DNA from 2 places in the Aeromonas sp. R6-2 genome. Region 2 is predicted to be linked to the other one. Evidence: riboswitches for the same ligand, from Rfam matches in the RefSeq annotation. Region 2 holds a riboswitch; the other holds the start of a gene.
The links. A riboswitch is a leader RNA that binds a small molecule or an ion and turns the genes downstream of it on or off. The one in region 2 is predicted to bind thiamine pyrophosphate.

Region 1: linked by a shared signal. The riboswitch ahead of thiB (thiamine ABC transporter substrate binding subunit) and the one ahead of thiC (phosphomethylpyrimidine synthase ThiC) in region 2 are both predicted to bind thiamine pyrophosphate.

Annotation. Positions count from the first base shown of each region.
Region 1 is NZ_JBFODE010000028.1:3,362-13,726, reverse strand. Features, by position in the region: gene leuA (2-isopropylmalate synthase) at 1-385, shown strand, start outside; gene leuB (3-isopropylmalate dehydrogenase) at 388-1,473, shown strand; gene leuC (3-isopropylmalate dehydratase large subunit) at 1,504-2,901, shown strand; gene leuD (3-isopropylmalate dehydratase small subunit) at 2,912-3,511, shown strand; gene AB5Y48_RS04170 (transglutaminase domain-containing protein) at 3,560-4,495, shown strand; gene AB5Y48_RS04165 (PilZ domain-containing protein) at 4,459-4,749, opposite strand; TPP riboswitch at 4,806-4,896, shown strand; gene thiB (thiamine ABC transporter substrate binding subunit) at 4,955-5,917, shown strand; gene thiP (thiamine/thiamine pyrophosphate ABC transporter permease) at 5,917-7,512, shown strand; gene thiQ (thiamine ABC transporter ATP-binding protein) at 7,499-8,200, shown strand; gene AB5Y48_RS04145 (PhoH family protein) at 8,252-9,622, opposite strand; gene AB5Y48_RS04140 (NrdJb) at 9,770-10,365, opposite strand, start outside.
Region 2 is NZ_JBFODE010000007.1:37,587-47,951, reverse strand. Features, by position in the region: gene AB5Y48_RS01745 (AAA family ATPase) at 1-1,518, shown strand, start outside; gene thiH (2-iminoacetate synthase ThiH) at 1,994-3,142, opposite strand; gene AB5Y48_RS01735 (thiazole synthase) at 3,139-3,906, opposite strand; gene thiS (sulfur carrier protein ThiS) at 3,908-4,114, opposite strand; gene AB5Y48_RS01725 (ThiF family adenylyltransferase) at 4,111-4,887, opposite strand; gene thiE (thiamine phosphate synthase) at 4,877-6,487, opposite strand; gene thiC (phosphomethylpyrimidine synthase ThiC) at 6,484-8,475, opposite strand; TPP riboswitch at 8,742-8,855, opposite strand; gene AB5Y48_RS01710 (glutathionylspermidine synthase family protein) at 8,926-10,083, opposite strand; gene AB5Y48_RS01705 (DUF1190 domain-containing protein) at 10,086-10,365, opposite strand, start outside.

The sequences.
Region 1 (10,365 bases), on a different contig from region 2:
GGAGTATCTGGGGGTGCAGAGTGGCAGCTCCGTGCTGGCCACCGCCTCGGTCAAGCTCAAGGTAGGTGACGAGGTCATCAGCGAGGCCGCCACCGGCAACGGCCCGGTCGACGCCGTCTACCAGTGCATCAACCGCATCATCGGCTATGAGATCCGCATCGACAAGTACGCCCTCAAGGCCAAGGGGGAGGGGGAAGATGCCCTCGGCCAGGTCGACATCGTCGCCGAGTACAAGGGGCGCAAATTCCACGGCATGGGCCTGGCTACCGACATCATAGAGTCGTCGGCACACGCCCTGCTTCACGTCATCAACAGCATCTGGCGCGCCGATCAGGTGGCCGAACAGATGGAACGCAACAACAAGATCAAGACGGAGACTGTGTAAACATGACGAGCTATCGGATCGCGGTATTACCGGGGGACGGCATTGGCCCCGAGGTGATGGCCGAAGCCATCAAGGTGCTGGCGAAGGTACAGGCCAAATTTGACTTCAGCCTGGAGTACAGCTGGCACGACGTGGGCGGCATCGCCATCGACAACCACGGCACCCCGTTGCCCCACGGCACCATCGCCGGCTGCGAGGCGGCCGAGGCCGTGCTGTTTGGCTCGGTGGGTGGCCCCAAGTGGGAGCATCTGCCCCCCAACGATCAGCCGGAGCGCGGCGCCCTGTTGCCCCTGCGCGCCCACTTCAAACTCTTCTCCAACCTGCGTCCGGCCCGTCTCTACACCGGCCTCGAGCACTTCTCGCCCCTGCGCGCCGACATCTCGGATCGCGGCTTTGACATCCTCTGCGTGCGCGAGTTGACCGGCGGCATCTACTTCGGTCAGCCCAAAGGCCGCGAGGGAGAAGGCACCACCGAGAAAGCCTTCGACACCGAGGTTTATCACCGTTTCGAGATCGAGCGTATCGCCCGCCTCGCCTTCAACACCGCCCGCGGCCGCCGTGGCAAGGTGACCTCCATCGACAAGGCCAACGTGCTGGCCTCCTCCGTGCTGTGGCGCGAGGTGGTCAACCAGGTGGCCAGGGAGTTCCCGGATGTGGCGGTGAGCCACATGTATATCGACAACGCCGCCATGCAGCTCATCAAGGATCCGGCCCAGTTTGACGTACTGCTCTGCTCCAACCTGTTTGGCGACATCCTCTCTGACGAGTGCGCCATGATCACCGGCTCCATGGGGCTGCTCCCCTCCGCCAGCATGAGCGAGTCGGGCTTCGGCCTCTACGAGCCGGCCGGTGGCTCGGCGCCGGACATCGCCGGCAAGGGCATCGCCAACCCTATCGCCCAGATCCTCTCTGCCGCCCTCTTGCTGCGCCACAGCCTGGGGCAGCACGAAGCGGCCGACGCCATCGAGCAGGCGGTCGCCCAGACCCTGGCCGAGGGCTGGTTTACCGGTGATCTGCACAGCGAGGGGGCCCGCCACCCGGTGCAGAGCACGGCCGAGATGGGCAGCCAGATCGCCGCCCGCATCTGAGCGAAGCGCACATAACAAGGACACAGAGCAATGGCCAAAACCCTTTACCAGAAAGTCTTCGACGCCCACGTAGTGCGCGAGGTGGACGGCGAAACCCCCCTCATCTACATCGACCGCCATCTGGTGCACGAGGTAACCAGCCCACAGGCCTTCGACGGTCTGCGCGCCATGAATCGCCGGCTGCGTCGCCCGGATCTGACCTGGGCCACCATGGACCACAACGTCTCCACCACCACCAAGGACATCGCCGCCTCCGGTGAGATGGCACGCATCCAGATGGAGACCCTGGCCACCAACTGCAAGGAGTTCGGGGTTCGCCTCTACGATCTCAACCATCAGTACCAGGGCATAGTCCATGTGATGGGGCCCGAGCTCGGCATCACCCTGCCCGGCACCACCATCGTCTGTGGTGATTCCCACACCGCCACCCACGGCGCCTTCGGGGCCCTGGCCTTTGGCATCGGCACCTCCGAGGTGGAGCACGTGATGGCCACCCAGACCCTGAAGCAGGGGCGCGCCAGGACCATGCGCATCACGGTGCGCGGCAAACTGGCCGAGGGGATCAGCGCCAAGGACGTGGTGCTCGCCATCATAGGCAAAGTCGGCCACGCCGGTGGCACCGGCTATGTGGTGGAGTTCGCCGGTGAGGCCATCGAGGGGCTCACCATGGAAGGGCGCATGACGGTGTGCAATATGGCCATCGAGCTCGGCGCCAAGGCGGGCATGATAGCCCCCGACCAGACCACCATCGACTACATTCGCGGCAAGGTGTTCGCCCCCCAGGGCGAGGCACTGGAGCAGGCCATCGCCGACTGGCAGAACCTCAAGAGCGACGAAGGTGCCCACTTCGATGCCGAGGTAGTGCTCGACGCCGCCGACATCGCGCCGCAGGTGACCTGGGGCACCAATCCGGGCCAGGTGATCGACGTCAACACCCCGATCCCTTCCCCCGAGAGCTTTGACGATCTCATCGAGCAGCAGTCCGCCCGCAAGGCGCTCGAATACATGGGGCTGAGCGCCGGTCAGAAGCTCACCGACGTGGCCATCGACAAGGTGTTCATCGGCTCATGCACCAACAGCCGCATCGAGGATCTGCGCGCCGCCGCCGCCATCGCCCAGGGGCGCAGGGTCGCCGCCGGCGTGCAGGCGCTGGTGGTGCCGGGCTCCGAACAGGTGAAGGCCCAGGCCGAGGCCGAGGGGCTCCACAAGATCTTCATCGAAGCCGGTTTCGAGTGGCGTCTGCCGGGGTGTTCCATGTGCCTGGCCATGAACAACGACCGCCTGCAACCGGGGGAGCGCTGCGCCTCCACCAGCAACCGCAACTTCGAAGGGCGTCAGGGACGTGCCGGCCGCACCCATCTGGTGAGCCCGGCCATGGCCGCCGCCGCCGCCGTGACCGGTCACTTCACCGATATCCGCACCCTGTAAGGAGAGAGCGATGACAGGATTTACCCAACACACCGGGCTCGCCGCACCGCTCGACAGCGCCAATGTGGATACCGACGCCATCATCCCCAAGCAGTTTCTGCAGAAGGTGAATCGCATCGGCTTTGGCAAGCACCTGTTCCACGACTGGCGCTTCCTCGATGATGCCGGGCAGCAGCCCAACCCCGAGTTCGTACTGAACCAGCCCCGTTTTGAGGGTGCCAGCATACTGTTGGCTCGCGAGAACTTCGGCTGCGGCTCGAGCCGTGAGCATGCCCCCTGGGCGCTGGCGGATTATGGCTTCAAGGCGATGATTGCCCCGAGCTTTGCCGATATCTTCTACGGCAACGCCATCAACAATGGCATGGTGCCGGTACGTCTGAAGGAGGAAGAGGTAGACGCCCTGTTCCAGCTGGTCGCCGCCCACCCGGGCCAGACCATCACGGTGGATCTGGAGGCCTGCCAGGTGCGCGCCGGGAATCTCTGCTTTGACTTCGAGATTGACCCCTTCCGCCGTCACTGCCTGCTCAACGGACTGGACAGCATCGGCCTGACCCTGCAGCACGACGACGCCATCAAGGCGTACGAGGCCAGGCAGCCGGCCTGGCTCTGAGAGCGGCCGACACACTAGAATGGGAGCGTTTGCTCCCATTTTTTATGGATGACTATGCGCCTGCTCCCCCTGATCTGCCTCCTGCCCCTGCTGGTGACGGCCAAACAGCTCTCCTTCACCCACCAGGGTGAAGAGGTGCGGGTGCGCTGGGAGCAAGGCAAGGAGGCAAAGAGCCTGAGCTACCAGCTGGCCCCGGGCAAGATCCCCCCTCTCATCGCCTTTCCTCCCGAGCGGTTTCGCCGGGAGATACTGCAAGGGCTGCTGCAGCAGGGGCAGAGCCAGTTTCCCACCGTCGCGTTCCGGCTGGGGCGGGATGGGGAGCTCAACCTGTCGGCCCGCCGTCAGGAGAGCGTCAACCAGGCGATGGAGTGGCTCAACAAGCGCCGCCCCGAACTCGAGCAGGCCTGGCTCAGTCGTTACTACTTTCAGACCTTCACCGATCCGGCCGGTGCCGAGGCGGTCAAGCAGGATCATGTGCGCATCGCCATGGAGAGCCGGGAAGAGCTGGCCCCCCTCGCGAGTCAACTCAAGCAGGAGGGGGGAGACGAGATGGCCGCCAGACGCAAGAGTGCCGAGGCGGTGCTCGCCTTCGTCCAGGCCATCCCCTATGCCCTGCTCGACAACAGTGGCGTGCGCGGTGGCCGCGGCTTCTTGAGCCCGCGCCAGGTGTTGCTGCAAAATCGGGGGGACTGTGACAGCAAGGTGACGTTGATGGCGGCCCTGCTCGGACAGATCCATCCAGAGATGAGACAGTTGATGATCTTTACGCCGGATCACGCCCTGCTGGGCCTGGCCCTGCCGGCGAGTGCCGGGGAGCAGAAGCTGGAGTGGGAGGGAGAGAATTATCTCTTGATGGAACCGACGGGCCCGGCCGAGCTGCCCATCGGGCAGTTGGCGCGGACCAGCCAGGTGATGGTAGAGAGCGGGCAGTTTCGTGCCCAGCCGGTTCAGGCGACGGTGAGAAACTCCACCGCCAGTCGATAACCCCCCTCCTCATCCGTGATGCGGATGATACGCGCCTCCGCTGCGAAGGGAGGCAGCAGATTGCTGGAGGTCGCGAGGTTGATCCTGATGGGCTCGTCCGGATTAATCTGATCCGTCTCGATAAAGATCCCCATGCCGTTGGCGCTGAGATCCCGGCAGATGCCGGTCAGGTGTTGCGCCCCCTGATGCAAGGACACTGGCGCATTGATCACCATGCGCTGAAAGGCCCTTCTCTCCCTGCTCGAATCGATCACGCTCACTCCTCCATTTGTTCTGGCTCACCCCATCAAACGTTAATACAATGTGCCGCGTCGCTCAAACGGGGTGCAGTCACCTGCTGAGATTATACCCGTCGACCTGATCCAGATAATGCTGGCGGAGGAATTTGAGGCACGGCGCTCACTTTGCGCCCCCATCCGTCGGCTCCTGACAAGGAGTTTCCCCATGATTCGTTCTGCCCTGGCCACCCTGGCCCTGATCTCGAGCCCGCTCATGGCCGAGACCCTGACCGTCTATACCTACGATTCCTTCACCGCCGACTGGGGACCGGGTCCCAAGATCAAGCAGGCCTTCGAGAAGGAGTGCGGCTGTACCCTCAACTTTGTGGCGCTGGAAGACGGAGTCGCCATCCTCAACCGGCTGCGTCTGGAAGGGAAACACGGCAAGGCAGACCTGGTGCTGGGACTCGACGATGGGCTCATCGGCGAGGCTCGCCAGAGTGGCCTGTTTGCACCTCACCAGACCGATCTCGCCCCGCTGACCCTGCCGGGCGGCTGGCAGGATGACACCTTCCTCCCCTACGACTACGGCTGGTTTGCCTTCGTCTATGACGGCAGCAAGCTCAAGAACCCGCCAACCAGCATGAAGGCCCTGCTCGAGCGCGATGATCTCAAGGTGATCTACCAGGATCCGCGCACCTCCACTCCGGGCCAGGGATTGATGCTGTGGATGAAGTCCCTCTATGGGGATGAGGCCGCCAGCCAGTGGCAGAAGCTGGCCGCCAAGACGGTCACCGTCACCAAGGGATGGTCCGAAGCCTATGGCATGTTCCTCAAGGGAGAGGCGGACATGGTGCTCTCTTACACCAGCTCCCCGGCCTATCACCGCATCGCCGAGAACCAGCAGCAATACCACGCGGCCATGTTCGACGAGGGGCACTACCGCCAGGTCGAAGTGGTGGCCCGGCTCACCGGCAGCCAACATCCTGAACTGGCCCAGCGTTTCCTCAACTTCGTGCTGACGCCGGCCTTTCAGGAGGCAGTGGCCACCGGCAACTGGATGTACCCGGTGACCCAGGCCACTCTGCCAGGGCCCTTCGCTACCCTGCCTACCCCGGCCAAAACCCTCAGCATAGCCCCGGCCAGGGTGGCCGAAGAGCGCAAGGGGTGGATCCGTGAGTGGCTGCAGGCCGTCACCCGCTGATGCGTTCGCTCTGGTGGCTGCCGGGGAGCCTCTCCGGCAGTCTGATCCTGCTGCTTGGCTTGGCCCCTCTCGGGGCCCTCTTGTGGCAGGCGGGGGAACTGACCCCCCTGGCGCTGTTGCAAGACCCCTATCTGCGCCATGTGCTGATCTTCAGCCTGAGTCAGGCCGCCCTCTCCACCGTGCTCAGCCTGGGGCTGGCCATTCCCCTGGCCCGCGCCCTGTCGCGCCGCCACTTTCCGGGGCGACGCCTGCTCATCAAGCTGTTCGGCCTCTCCCTGGTGCTGCCGGTCATCATCGCCATCTTCGGCATCGTCACGGTGCACGGCCAGCAAGGCTGGGTCGCCTGGCTGCTGCGGCACGCCGGCATCGAGGTGGGCAACTACCTCTACGGCCTCACCGGCATACTGCTGGCTCACGTCTTCTTCAACATGCCCCTGGCGGCGCGTCTGCTGCTGCAGGCCATCGAGGGGATCCCCGACTCGAGCTGGCGACTGGCCAGCCAGCTGGGACTGAACTCGGGTCAGCTGTTTCGGGTGCTGGAGTGGCCCGTGATACGCAGTCACCTGCCGGGGCTTGCCAGCCTCATCTTCATGCTCTGCTTCACCAGCTTCACGACCGTGCTGGCCCTGGGGGGTGGCCCCAAGTCGACCACCCTGGAGGTAGCCATCTATCAGGCCCTGCGCCTCGACTTCGATCTGGCCACGGCGGGCTCCCTGGCCCTGCTACAACTGATCCTGAGCGGCCTCATCCTGTGGGGTCAGCACAAGCTGCAACGCTCGACCCCCAGCCGGATCGCACCGGACCGCCGGGCCGAGCGCCCGGATCGACACCACTGGCAGACCCGGCTCTGGGACGCCCTGATCCTCACCCTGGCCATCGGGATCTTTTTGCCCCCCTTGCTCGCCATCACAGGCGCCGGATTGACCCCTGATCTGCTGACGGCGCTCGCCAGCGAGCGCCTCTGGCAGGCGACAGCTCTCTCCCTGCAGATCGCCTTGCTGGCCGGCCTGCTGGCGCTGCTGTTAGGGGGAGGCCTGCTACTCACCAGCCGCCACCTGAGGCTGCGTCGTCGGGAACGGCGCCATGCCGCCCTGTGGGAGGCGAGCGGTTCGCTGATTCTGATGCTGCCGGCCGTGGTGATGAGTACAGGTCTCTTCATCCTCTTCATGCCCTGGGTCGATGTCTTCGCCATTGCGCCCTGGCTGGTGATCCTGGTCAATGCCCTGATGGCACTCCCCTACGTGATCCGCACCCTGTCCGGCCCCATGCAGCTGGTAGCCCGCCAGTACGATCGCCTGGGCGACAGCCTGGGCGTGCTCGGCTGGCAGCGCCTGCGACTCATCGAGTGGCCCCTGCTGCGCCGCCCGCTGGCTCTGGCCCTGGCCTTGGCCATGACCCTCTCCCTCGGGGATCTCGGCGCCATCGCCCTGTTTGGCAGCAGTGAGCTGGCGACCCTGCCCTGGCTGCTCTATCAGCAGCTCGGCAGCTATCAGCTGGGGCCGGCCGCCGCCACGGCCCTGCTGCTGCTGCTCCTGTGCCTGGCCCTGTTTGTGCTGACCGAGCGTATGCTTGGAGGTAAAGATGCTCATTCTTGACAACCTGACGGCTCGCTACCCGGACTGGAGCGTCACCTTCTCCACCCGGATCGAGTGCGGGGAGATAGTCGCCCTGACAGGGCGCAGCGGCGCCGGCAAGTCGACCCTGCTCGGCATGCTGGCGGGCTTTGTGCCCGTCACCGCCGGACGGCTCACCTTCTCCGGCCGCGACCTCTTGCCCCTGACACCGGCCGAACGTCCCCTCACCACCCTGTTTCAGGATCACAACCTGTTCTTGCACCTGACGGTGCACGACAACATCGCCATCGGCCTGCACCCGGGTCTGCGACTGAGTCATGAGCAGCGAGAGCAGGTCACCCGGGCCGCCGCACGGGTGGGGCTGGAATCCATGCTGGATCGCCTGCCCGAGCAGCTCTCCGGTGGCCAGCAGCAACGGGTCGCCCTGGCCCGCGCCCTGGTGCGAGATCGCCCCCTGCTGCTGCTCGACGAGCCCTTCTCGGCGCTGGACCCGGCCCTGCGCCGGGAGATGCTGGATGAGGTGACCCTGCTGGCGCGCAGCCGCGCCACGACCGTGTTGATGGTCACTCACCACCCGGAAGATGCTGCGCTCATCGCCGACCGGCTACTCTTCGTCGATGAGGGGCGCATCGCCTTCGACGGTACGCCACAAGCCCTGGCCAATCCCCCCCTGCCGGCCCTGGCCGCCTATCTGGGCAAACGCCCATAGAGAAAGGGGAGCCCGGGCTCCCCTTCTCGCTTACCGCCAGCTGGCAGCGGTTTACAGGTTCTCTTCGGCGAAGGAGGCGAGGCGACTTCGCACCACGCCGTTGAGATAGACGTTGGCACTCCCCTCGAAGTCCTTGAATCGCTCCACTATGTAGGTGAGACCCGAGGTGACCGGACTGAGGTAGCTCGAGTCGATCTGCGCCAGGTTGCCCGAGCAGACGATCTTGGTCCCCTCGCCACAACGGGTGATGATGGTCTTGATCTGGGAGGCGGTCAGGTTCTGGCACTCGTCCAGTAGCACGAAGGTGTTCTGGATGCTGCGCCCACGCATGAAGTTGACCGATTTGAACTGGATATTGGCCTTCTCCATGATGTAACTGAGCGACCCGCTCATGTTCTCGTCCTGCTTGTGCAGCACCTCCAGGGTATCCGTGATGGCCGCCAGCCAGGGCATCATCTTCTCTTCCTCGGTGCCGGGCAGGAAGCCGATGCTCTCGGCAATTTCCGGGGTATTACGGGTGACGATGATCTTGTCGTAGATCCCCTTCTCGATGACCAGCTCGAGGGCTGCCGCCATCGCCAGCAGGGTCTTGCCGCAGCCGGCAGGCCCGGTCAGGATCACCAGATCGATATGGGGATCGAGCAGGGCGTCGAGGGCCATGCCCTGATAGACGTTCTTGGGGTGCACTCCCCACGCCTTGCGCGACATCAGGCGATCACGGCTGATATCCCGCAGACGAACCTTGCCCCCCTCATGGCTCAATACCCGGGCCGCGAAGAATTGCTCCTCATCGATGAGATACTGATTCACATGCACCGGTTCGAGCAGCCCCTCGTCGATGACGTGTACCGTCTCTCGGCCATGGGTCTCGCTGTCGCACTCTCCGACCCGCTCCCAGAAGCTGCCGGGCACTTCCTGAAAGCCCTTGGCCAGCAGGTGGATATCATCGATCAACTGGTCGCTGCGATAGTCCTCCACATGAGCCAGGCCCGCCCCCTTGGCCTTGAGGCGCATGTTGATGTCCTTGGTCACCAACACCACCTGGCGCTTGTGCTCATGTTTTTGCAGGTAGAGAGCCGCATTGATGATGCGGTTGTCTGCCTCCTTGTTGGTGAAGAGCTCCTCATCCTGCGGCAGATGGTGATCGCTGAAGATAGAGATACACCCCGTCGCCTCTCCCGCCAGTGCCACCCCTTGGGCGATCTGCTCGGGCGTGGCACTGCGGAATACATCCTCCAGCGCCCGGATGGCGACCCGGGCATCCCGGCTGACATCCTTGTGGCGATCCTTGATGTTGTCGAGCTCTTCGAGCACCGTCATGGGGATGAGCACGTCGTGCTCTTTGAAGGAGTAGATAGAGAGGGGTTCGTGCAAGAGTACGTTGGTGTCCAGGATAAACAGCTTCCGGTCGGTGTTATCCATAAGCATCCTCCTTGGCCAAGAGGCCATGCGGTATAGTCCAGATGACATTCAAACCACACCGGCATGACACTTCTATTACCCTTCACGCTACGCCCGATTTAACCAGGGCGCAACATGCCAACGTTCAAGCGTTCAATTAATACCCATTCAGCCACACTTGGAGTCGCCGCAATTGAGGCAGGTCGTGCAGCCATCCTGCAGAACGACGGCCCTGTAGTGGCACTTGGGGCAGAGGCTGGCCGAGGCGGGAAAGCCAGTACTTTCATCATAGTTTTCAGCTAGATATGCCTTCTTAGCCGAGTCCATCTCGGGAGCCGCCAGCATACCGATCTCGATCAGATGGGTTTCGATCACATTGCCAATACCGGCGATCAGGGAGGGAACGTAGCGCCCGTGATCCCAGTATCCCCCCTTGGGATCGAAGACACTGCGCAGCTCTTCAACCAGAAAAGTCACATCACCCCCCTTGCGAAAAACCGCCGAGATGATGCGGGTGAGAGCCACGATCCACTGATGATGCTCGAGGCTCTTGGTGTTGATGAAGATCTCGAAGGGGCGCCTGACCTCATGCTCGCTCCCTTCGTTGAGCACCATGTCGTTGATGGTGATAAAGAGGGAGTGCTCGCAGACATGTTGCGGGGTCTTGAGCTTGTAGGTGGTGCCCGTCAGGCGTTCGGGACGCACCACCGTCTCGTGCATCTGGATCGGTGGCGCCTCACCCTCTGGAGCTACCAGCCGATAGG
Region 2 (10,365 bases):
ACTTTTGCCAAAGTAAGCCACCCAGACCATGAATTCCCGGTGCTTCCCAAAGACTCTGCATGCCCCCTCTGTCAAAACATGCTTGGACAGGATGGGGCTGCGCGTCTGGTGCAGTTTGACACGTTTATCAAGCAGGCAGCTGAAAAAGCTGCGGCCGAGGCGCGCGAGGTAGCAGCAACGGCCTACAAAGTGATCAAGAAAGCGACCTTGGACATCATATTCCGTGATGGTTTGGTGGAAGAGTTGACGGAGATTGCTCCTGAGCTCGCTGCAGGATGCTCGACGATGCAGAAGTGCCTGAATACCCGTCATCAATTGGTGTTGCAGGCAGCGGCGACCGAGCTCTCATGGGAAGAGATTTTGGCACTGCCGAATGACCCTCGACCGGGGTTGGTAAGCATAATTGAAGGTCTACAGGAACAGGCCAAGGCTTTGGAAGCCACGGCCGATGAGAAAGTTCGGGCTGATATGATGGCTGAGAAGCGAGAGCTTGATGCACGGGTGCGCCTGGGGGAAGTCAAGACCGCTGTCTTAGAGGCAATCACCAAGCATGAGACCTGCCGTAAGCTTCAGGCGTGTATTGATGGTTTGGATACGCGAGCAATCTCCAGAAAGTCTACCGAGCTTTCGCGGACAACGGCCAGCAAGGAGCTGGCGGACGCTCTCAACGATGAACTCAAACTACTCAAGGTGCATCAACTTCAGGTCGTAATGAAGCCAGAGTCTCCAGGGGGAAAGACCCAATTCAAGCTGGTCCTTCAATTGCCTGGTGGAGGTTCGCCTGCCGCCATCCTCAGTGAGGGGGAGCAGCGAGCTATTGCCATCGCATCCTTCCTGGCAGAGATAAAGCTTGGCAAAGGACGTGGCGGGATTGTGTTTGATGATCCAGTGTCATCACTCGATCACAGGCGCCGTTGGGAGGTGGCGTATCGTTTAGCCCTTGAGTCACTCACCCGGCAGGTGATCGTCTTCACCCACGACATCTACTTCCTCTGCATCTTGGAGCAGAAGATCGAAGAACTTGGGTCAATGCTGAGCAAGAACTACATTCGCAGAACAGCCCAAGGATATGGTGTGCACTCGCAGGATCTGCCGTTTGACGTGGTGGGCACCAAAGATCGTCTGGCAAGGCTCCGGCAAGAACTCGTGGAGGTTCGTAGAGCGCAAAAGGATGGGGATGAAGATGAACATCGTCGTCTGACTGCATTTTGCTACGGCCGGCTACGCCTGGCTTGGGAGAGGTGTGTCGAGGAGGTGTTGCTGAACGGCGCGGTCCAGCGGTTCGGTGAAGGTGTGTCAACACAGCGCCTTAAGTCTGTCGTTGTGACCGATGATGACTACCGGGAAGTTGATGCAGGAATGTCTAAGTGCTCCAAGTTCGAGCACGATGCCGCAACAATTGTTGGAAGGCTCCCAATCCCAGAGCCTGATGAACTTGAGCAAGACATAGCGAGACTGGCGGCATGGCGAGACACGATTAACAGGCGTCTGATCGATACGGCCAAGACCAGAAGCTGAGTGTCTACTAGTGACATAAACCCACTAGGCCAAGTCTGAATGGTGGGCACGGTTTTGGTTCCCCCTCTTATTCGCAGAGGCGAGCACGCTTGTCCAGGCCGCGAGACAGGATGTCGAGCGAGCGGCGCTGGGCCATGGATGGCCCGTCGGCGCGTGCCGTCGGACAAGTGGGTGAGACGAAGGGCCCCGACGAAGTCGGGCGAATAAGCGGGGGAGAAGACCTTTGGTGACTTTGGGTCTTTCCAAAGTCACTCGCCCCGGCCCGAAGGGCGGGCGAAATCCCTTCGAGGCCGGCGGCCTCGCGTCCTGCTCGGTGTAGCCGAGCCGTCTACCATCCCCAAAAAATGCAAAGCGGACGATTACGCCTACCGGCTAATCGACCCTACGATTGCACGGCGCAGCCGTGCCTGCTCGCCACAGGCACGGAGTCTGGCTGGACGCCGAGATGCCACCGGCAAAGGGGGCGTGGCCGCCCCTATCGACCCAAGAAGGGTTCCCAGTCTTTAAACACTGGCTGCAACCCCGCCTGCCGCACGGCGGCGGCCACTTCCCCTACCGGCCTGTCGTCGTGGATGGCGAACTGCTCCAGCTCTTCCTCGCCGCCGTCCGCATAGCCCCCCGGCTGGGTGCGCGACTCGGCCGACATCTGGGTGATGCCAAGGCGCACCGCACCGTTGCGAAAGGTGGCGGATTCGCGGGTGGAGAGCGACAAGTCCAGGGTCGGCGAGAAGAGGCGCCAGGCGCAGATCAGCTGGGCCAGCTGGCGATCCGACATCACAACCTCGGGCACCAGAGCGCCGGTGCAGGGGCGCAGGCGCGGGAAGGAGAGCGAATAGCGGCTCTGCCAGTGGTGGCGCTCAAGCCAGCTCAGATGCTCGGCGACAAAGTAGCTGTCGGCGCGCCAGTCCGAGGAGAGACCGATCAGCGCCCCCAAGCCGATTTTGTCGATACCGGCGCGGCCGAGCCGATCCGGCGTGGCGAGGCGCCATGCGATGTCCCGCTTGTTGCCGCGCAGATGGTGGCGAGCGTAGGTGGGGGCGTGGTAGGTCTCCTGATAGACCATGACGGAATCCAATCCTAAGGTCTTCAGCTCGGCGTATTCGTCTTGGGAGAGGGGCTGCACCTCCATCCCTACCGTGCTGAAGTGGCGGCGGATGATGGGCATCACTTCGCGGAAATAGCCGAGCCCCACCTTGGTCTCGTGCTCGCCGGTCACCAGCAACACGCTGTCGAAGCCCCGCGCCTTGATGGCGAGGCACTCTCGCTCTATCTCCTCCAAGCTCAGGGTCTTGCGCTTCAGGCGGTTGCTCATGGAGAAGCCGCAGTAGGTGCAGTCGTTGGCGCACAGGTTCGACAGATAGAGGGGCACATAGAAGCCGATGGTGTTGCCAAAGCGCTGGCGGGTGAGGCGCTCGGCCTCGGCCGCCATCCGGGGCAGATAGGCCTCGGCGGCCGGCGAGATCAGCGCCATAAAGTCCGCCAGGGTGCGGCGGGAGGTGGTCAGCGCCCGCTCCACGTCCGCGGCGGTCTTGGCGCGCACCTGCATCCCCACGTCGTCCCACTCCAGCGCCTGCCATCTATCGAGAAAACTCACGCCCTCGATGGGGTCGAAGTGCACGCTCATAGAGCCCCCAGAAAATCGGTGAGCGGGCTGGAGGCCTGGGCCTGCACGCCGCGCGCCCCCAAACCCGCCTTATAGGCGCTACGGCCTGCCTCACAGGCCAAAGCGAAGGCGCGGCCCATGGCAACCGGGTCGCCGCTCACCGCGATGGCGGTGTTGACCAGCACGGCGTCGGCGCCAAGCTCAAAGGCGGCGGCCGCGTGGCTTGGCGCGCCTATGCCCGCGTCCACCACCACAGGCACATTGGCCTGCTCGACGATGATGGAGAGAAACTCCCGGGTCACCAGCCCCTGATTGGAACCGATGGGCGCGCCGAGCGGCATCACGGCGGCGCAGCCCACCTCTTCGAGCCGTTTGCAGAGCACGGGGTCGGCGCCACAGTAGGGCAACACCACGAAGCCCTCTTTGACCAGCTGCTCGGCGGCTTTCAGCGTCTCGATGGGATCGGGCAGCAGATAGCGCGGATCGGGGTGGATCTCCAGCTTGAGCCAGTTGGTTCCCAGCGCCTCGCGGGCCAGGTGGGCGGCAAACACCGCCTCGGCCGCAGTCTTGGCGCCCGAGGTGTTGGGCAAGAGCTTGACCCCGAGTTGCAGCAAGGGGCTCAGGATATCGTCGTGAGCCTTGCCGGGTTCGAGCCGCTTGATGGCCATGGTGACCAGCTGGGAGCCGCTCGCCAGGGTGGCCGCGGCCATCAGATCCGGGCGGGCAAACTTGCCGGTGCCGGTAAAGAGGCGCGAGGAGAAGGTGTGATCAGCAATCTTGAGCATGTCAGCCCCCTGCAATGGCAGTGAAGAGGTGAAGTTCATCCCCGTCATTGAGACGGGTCTCGGCCCAGCGGCCTCGTGGCAGCACGGCGCCGTTAAGGGCCACCGCCACCCCCTGGGGATGGACGTCCTGGGCGGCCAGCAGGTCGGCCACGCTCTGCCCTGCCGCCAGCGGCTGGGCTTTATCGTTGAGTCGAATGGTCAAGGTCATGGGGTGATTTCCTTGTGCTGCCCGCAAACCGGGCAATCGGGATCGGGGGCCAAGGTGAGGGTCTGCCACTGATGGGTCAGCGCATCGAAACGACGCAATGTGCCGGCGACCGGGCTCGGCATCCCGAGCAGCAGTTTCAGCGCCTCCAGCGCCTGCAAAGAGCCCATCACCCCGACCAATGGGCCGGTGACGCCGCTGGTTTCGCAGCTCTGACTGACTTTCGTATCCTGCGGATAGAGGCAGGCGTAGCAGGCGTGATCAAAGCTTGTACGCGCCATCAGCTGCCCCTGCCAGCCCACAGCCGCCGCAGAGATCCAGGGCTTGCCCTGGGCCACGCAGGCGGCGTTGATGGCCTGGCGGGTGGCCAGGTTGTCGCAGCAGTCCACCACCAGACCCACCTCGGCCACAAACTCCGGCAGGTTGGCGGCATCGAGCCGCTGGTTGATGGCGATCAGCTCCACCTGCGGGTTGTGGGCGGCCAAGCGCTCGCGGGCCAGCTCCGCCTTGGAGTGGTTGACTGCCTCGCTATCGAACAGGATCTGGCGCGGCAGGTTGCTGGAATCCACCGTGTCGCCATCGGCCAGCCACAAGGTGCCCACCCCGGCCCCGGCCAGATAGAGGGCAAGCGGCGAGCCGAGCCCGCCCAGGCCCACGATCAGCACGGATTTGCCTTTTAGCCGCACCTGACCGGCCTCCCCCACTTCCCCCAGCATCAGCTGGCGGCCATATCTGAGATACTCTTTGTCACTGAGAGATGCGGCATCAGAGCGCATGTTCCACCTCCCGCATCACACAGGCCGAGCGTGGCTCATCCCCCGCCCCCACGGCAGCCAGCAGCCGCTCGGTCGCCCCCTGCCAGTCTCGGCTTCCGGTAATGGCCGAAACCAGGGCGATGCTGCCGACGCCGCTCCCCTTGACCGCCGCGACCCGCTCCTCGCTGATGCCGCCGATGGCGACCGTCGGCCAGTCGCACATCAGGGCGCGGTAGCGGTGCAGCCGCTCCAGCCCCTGGGGGCGCGAAGGCATGGCCTTGGTGTTGGTCGGGAAGATATGGCCGAGTGCGATATAGGAGGGGGCCAGCTCGCGGGCGCGCATCAGCTCGAAGTAGCCGTGGGTGGAGATGCCAAGGCGCAGCCCCGCCGCCTGAATGGCGGCGAGATCGGCGGTCTCCATGTCTTCCTGCCCCAGGTGTACGCCCCAGGCGCCCGCCTCGATGGCCTGCTGCCAGTAGTCGTTGATAAAGAGCCGTGCCCCATGACGGCGACCGAGCGCGACCGCATCACGAATGGCCGGTGCCACCTGGGCGGCGGGCAGATTCTTGATCCGCAGCTGGATCGTCTTGACCCCCTGCCCCAGCAGGCGTTTGAGCCACTTGACCGAATCCACCACCGGATAGAGGCCGAGGCTCTGTTCGGTCGGCGCGAAGGGGCCCTGCGGCAGGCGGGCACTGCTTGTCTCATACAGGCCGAAGCGGCGATCCAGGGCTGACCCCGCCAGCACGGCGCGGGGGAAGTGGGCAAGATTGTCTGGCCAACCCAGGTGGGCGATGGGGCCGGGACCCGCTCCCACTCCCTGCGCCGCCGCCAGCCCTTGTTGCAGGTAGGCGCGCGCCAGGGTGATGGCGTCTTCCACCGGGTAGTCCTGTGCCACTACGGCGGCGATGGCGCTGGCGTAGCAGCAGCCGGTGCCGTGGCCGTGGCGGGTATCGAGGCGCTGGGCGGCGAGCCAGAATTCGCGGGTCTCGTCCTGGTAGTAGTCGAGGCAGAGATCCCCGCCCCATTCAAGGTGACCCCCCTTCACCAGCACGGCGCGGGCACCGAGTTCACGGAGCCGCCGTACGGCGAGGCGCACCAGCTCGGGACTGGTGGCGGGCAGGCCGGTCAGGGCCTCCAGCTCGGGGCCGTTGGGGGTAATCAAGGAGAGGCGCGGCAGCAGGTGCTCGCGCACCGCCGCCAGCATGCCGGGCTCCGCCATGGGGGTGCCGGTGCTGGCGATGGCCACCGGATCGTAGACCACGAAGGAAGCCTCGACAGTCGACAACCTGCGGGCCAGCACCTCCACGTGCAGCCGGGTCGGCAGCAGGCCGATTTTGATGGCGGCGGGTGGCAGATCCAGCCCCAGGGCGTCGATCTGGGCGGTGAAGGTTTGCATCAGCACGGGGTCGACCATCTTCACCGCCACCGAGTTCTGGGCGGTAATGGCGGAGATAACCGAGCAGCCGTGCACGCCAAGGTCGTGCAGGGTGTGCAGGTCGGCCTGAATGCCGGCGCCGCCGCCGGAGTCTGAACCTGCTATGGTCCAGACCACGGGACGCGGGGCCGCCGTCATGGCGGACAGGTCGGCGGGGCTGACAGCCCCGCGCTCGCTGCTCACGCCTCCTCCCCTGCGGCCTGCTTCAGGGTCGCCGCCTGGTGGTAGATCTCGCCGCCGGTCTCCTTGAAGGTTTCCGCCATCCGCGCCATGCCGCTCTCCACCTCGGCCACGACCCGCTCCTGCTGGCCGTCCATGCCCACCAGCTTGATCTCAACGGCCTCCAGTTTCGCCGCGTAGTCGCGCACATCCTGGGTGATCTTCATGGAGCAGAACTTGGGCCCGCACATGGAGCAAAAGTGGGCCACCTTGCCGGACTCCTGGGGCAGGGTCTCGTCGTGGTAGGCGCGGGCGGTGTCGGGATCCAGCGCCAGATTGAACTGATCCTCCCAGCGGAACTCGAAGCGCGCCTTGGACATGGCGTTGTCACGGATCTGGGCGCCCGGGTGGCCCTTGGCCAGATCCGCAGCGTGGGCGGCGATCTTGTAGGTGATGAGGCCCTGCTTCACGTCCTCCTTGTTGGGCAGGCCCAGGTGCTCCTTGGGGGTCACGTAGCAGAGCATGGCGCAGCCGTACCAGCCGATGAGCGCCGCACCGATGCCGGAGGTGAAGTGATCGTACCCCGGGGCGATGTCGGTGGTGAGCGGGCCCAGGGTGTAGAAGGGCGCCTCGTGGCAGTGCTCCAGCTGCTCGGTCATGTTGCGCTCGATCATGTGCATGGGCACGTGGCCGGGGCCTTCGATCATCACCTGCACGTCGTATTCCCAGGCAATCTTGGTGAGCTCGCCCAGGGTGCGCAGCTCGGCGAACTGGGCCTCGTCGTTGGCGTCATAGACGGAGCCCGGACGCAGGCCGTCACCCAGCGACAACGCCACGTCATAGGCAGCGCAGATCTCGCAGATTTCGCGAAAGTGTTCGTAGAGGAAGTTCTCCTTGTGGTGGGAGAGGCACCACTTGGCCATGATGCTGCCACCGCGCGAAACGATGCCGGTGAGGCGCTTGGCGGTCATGGGCACGAAGCGCAGCAAGACGCCGGCGTGGATGGTGAAGTAGTCCACCCCCTGCTCGGCCTGCTCCAGCAGGGTGTCACGGAATAGCTCCCAGGTGAGATCCTCGGCGATGCCGCCCGTCTTCTCCAGCGCCTGGTAGATGGGCACGGTACCGATGGGCACAGGGCTGTTGCGCAGGATCCACTCGCGGGTCTCGTGGATATAGCGGCCGGTGGAGAGATCCATCACGGTGTCGGCGCCCCAGCGGGTGGACCACACCAGCTTCTCCACCTCCTCTTCGATGCTGGAGGTGACCGCCGAGTTGCCGATGTTGGCGTTGATCTTCACCAGGAAGTTGCGGCCGATGATCATGGGCTCCGCTTCCGGGTGGTTGATGTTGCTGGGGATGATGGCGCGCCCGGCGGCCACTTCACCCCGCACGAACTCGGGCGTGATGTTCTGGGGCAGTCTGGCGCCAAAGCCCTGACCCGGATGCTGGGTGCGCAAGAGTTCTGAGCGAACCCGCTCGCGGCCCATATTCTCGCGCAGGGCGATAAATTCCATCTCCGGGGTGACGATGCCGGCGCGGGCGTAGTGCAGCTGGGTGACCCGGCGGCCCGGCTTGGCGCGGCGGGCGCTCGGCAAATGCTCGAAGCGCAGGTGATCCAGCCCCTCGTCGGCCAGGCGCTCCTGAGTGAAGGTGGAGCTCAGCCCCGGCAGCTCGTCGGTGTCAGCGCGCTCCAGCACCCACTGTTCGCGCAGGCGCGGCAGGCCGCAGCGCACGTCGATGGGGGCGGCCTCTTCCCCATAAGGGCCCGAGGTGTCGTAAACCGGCACCGGTTCGTTGGGCTCGAACTGAGGGGCTTCCTTGGTGCCGCCGACGAAGGTGTCGGCCAGCTGGATCTCCCGCAGGGGCACACGGATGTCGGGGCGGGAGCCTTCGATAAAGATGCGGCGGGAGTTGGGGTGAGCCATCCCCTTCAAGTTATCGATAAAGGTCTGGGCGCTGGAGCGCTGCTCGCGGCGGCTGGATTTGGTGGTATCAGATACATGGGTAGACATAGCAAAACTCACATTAACTGGTTGAAGTTATGGGTGTTTGCTTGTCTGGAGTTCGAGGAGAAGATGAACTTGCGGTGGGGTGTGTTCGGGGGAGTGGGCGATGGGGTCTCTCTTCCCAGTCCAACCCTGCTGACCCTCTCTCCCTGACAGGAGAGCCGGCGCCTGATGGACGACCGGTAGGGGCAGCCTCCCCCTGTGCGCCTGTAGTGGCCAGAGGCGGTCTGCCTCTGGCTGACAGGAAGGTGCTCCTTCCCTGGCGCGGTAACCCGCAAGTTACCCTTGTTTCCCTTCGCAGGTCTTAACCTGATCAGGTTCCACGGATCCCGAATTAACGGTCTCAGCTTAGCGTCGTTCGACGGTCAGCACTCCGACAAGATGGCGCCAGTATAAGTGGGGTTTTGCAAAGTACAACCCATTAACATGACCGACCAGTTTCCCTGTGAGGGGGATCTACTGATCGAGGATGATATGGGGCAGGAATCGGGAGCTGTCTTTGGTGATCAGGGTGGCATCTTCCCGGATGCCGATGCCGGCCGCCTCATCACCCACTACCCAGCTGCCGATCAGGGTGTAACTGCCGGCAAAACAAGGCAAGGGATGAAATGCCTGGCGCACATAACCCGAGTCGTCATAGGGGCCCGGTTCCTGCAGATGCTCACCCCGATGATCCACCAGCTCGATATTGGCCCCTTCCCGTGAGTAGAGTGGTTTTCGCACCCAACCAGGCGGTAACGAGTCTCGTGGGGAGTCATCGAAGCAGGCGGGCAACAGGTTGGGATGGCCCGGAAAGGCCTGCCACAGCAGGGGCAAGATCCCCTTGTTGGAGAGGATCATCTTCCAGGCCGGCTCGATGAAACGGGTCTGGCTGGTGAGCAGGGTATGGCCGAAGGGCTCACGCACCATAAACTCCCAGGGATAGAGCTTGAAGATCTCGCGGATCGGCTTGCTCTCCAGATCGACCAACTGACCGGCCAACTCACCGATATCGACCAGGTCGATAAAACGGGCATCGCACCCGGCCTGCAGAGCGATGTCGATGAGATAATCGAGATTGCCTCTGTCCTCCAGGTTATCGCCGACACAGGTGAAATGCAGGGGCGTGCCGTGCCCATGGGTGGTGAAGGCGCTCTGCAGCTTCTCCTGCAGGGAGTTGAACTGATCCGCCCCGGCCGGCAAGACACCGCGGCGCACCTGATCCTCTAGCCAGATCCACTGGAAGAAACCGGACTCGTAGAGGGAGGTGGGGGTATCGTAGTTGAGCTCCAGCAGCTTGGCGGGCCCACGCCCGTCATAGGCGAGATCCAGCCGGCCATAGAGATGAGGATCCCGGCGCCGCCAGGAGTCCTCCAGGGCGGGCCAGCAATACTGCGGGATGTCCAACCGGGTCAGCAGCGCCTCGCTGGCCACTATCTCGGGCACCAGAGAGAGGGCCATCTGGTGCAACTCTTCGGTCGGCGCCTCCAGATCATCCTCTATCTGGCGCAGGGTGAAGCGATAGTAAGCGCGCTCATCCCAATAGGGCTCTCCGTCGAAGGTGTGAAACTCGAAGCCAAGCTCGCGGGCCTGTTCTCGCCAGTCGGGGCGTTCGGTAATAAGGATGCGTTCCACGCCTAACCTCCACTGCTCTGACAATAGGCCGCCCGTCGTGCCGCCTCACCGCCAAAGCCACCCCGACGCACGGCGAGCGCCGGCGCCAGGGTCATTGCACTCTGACACACCTGCACCAGGCCACCACCGGCAGGCAAGCCGACCCCTTGGGCGGTGCGCAATGAGTAAGGCTCATTGATGCGCTGATAGAGGGGCTGGGTCGGGATATTCGGATTGGGCGTGGAGCCACGGGCCACGCCGCTCGCCAGAAATGCCCGCATGCGGGGAACCTCGCCCTCGCAG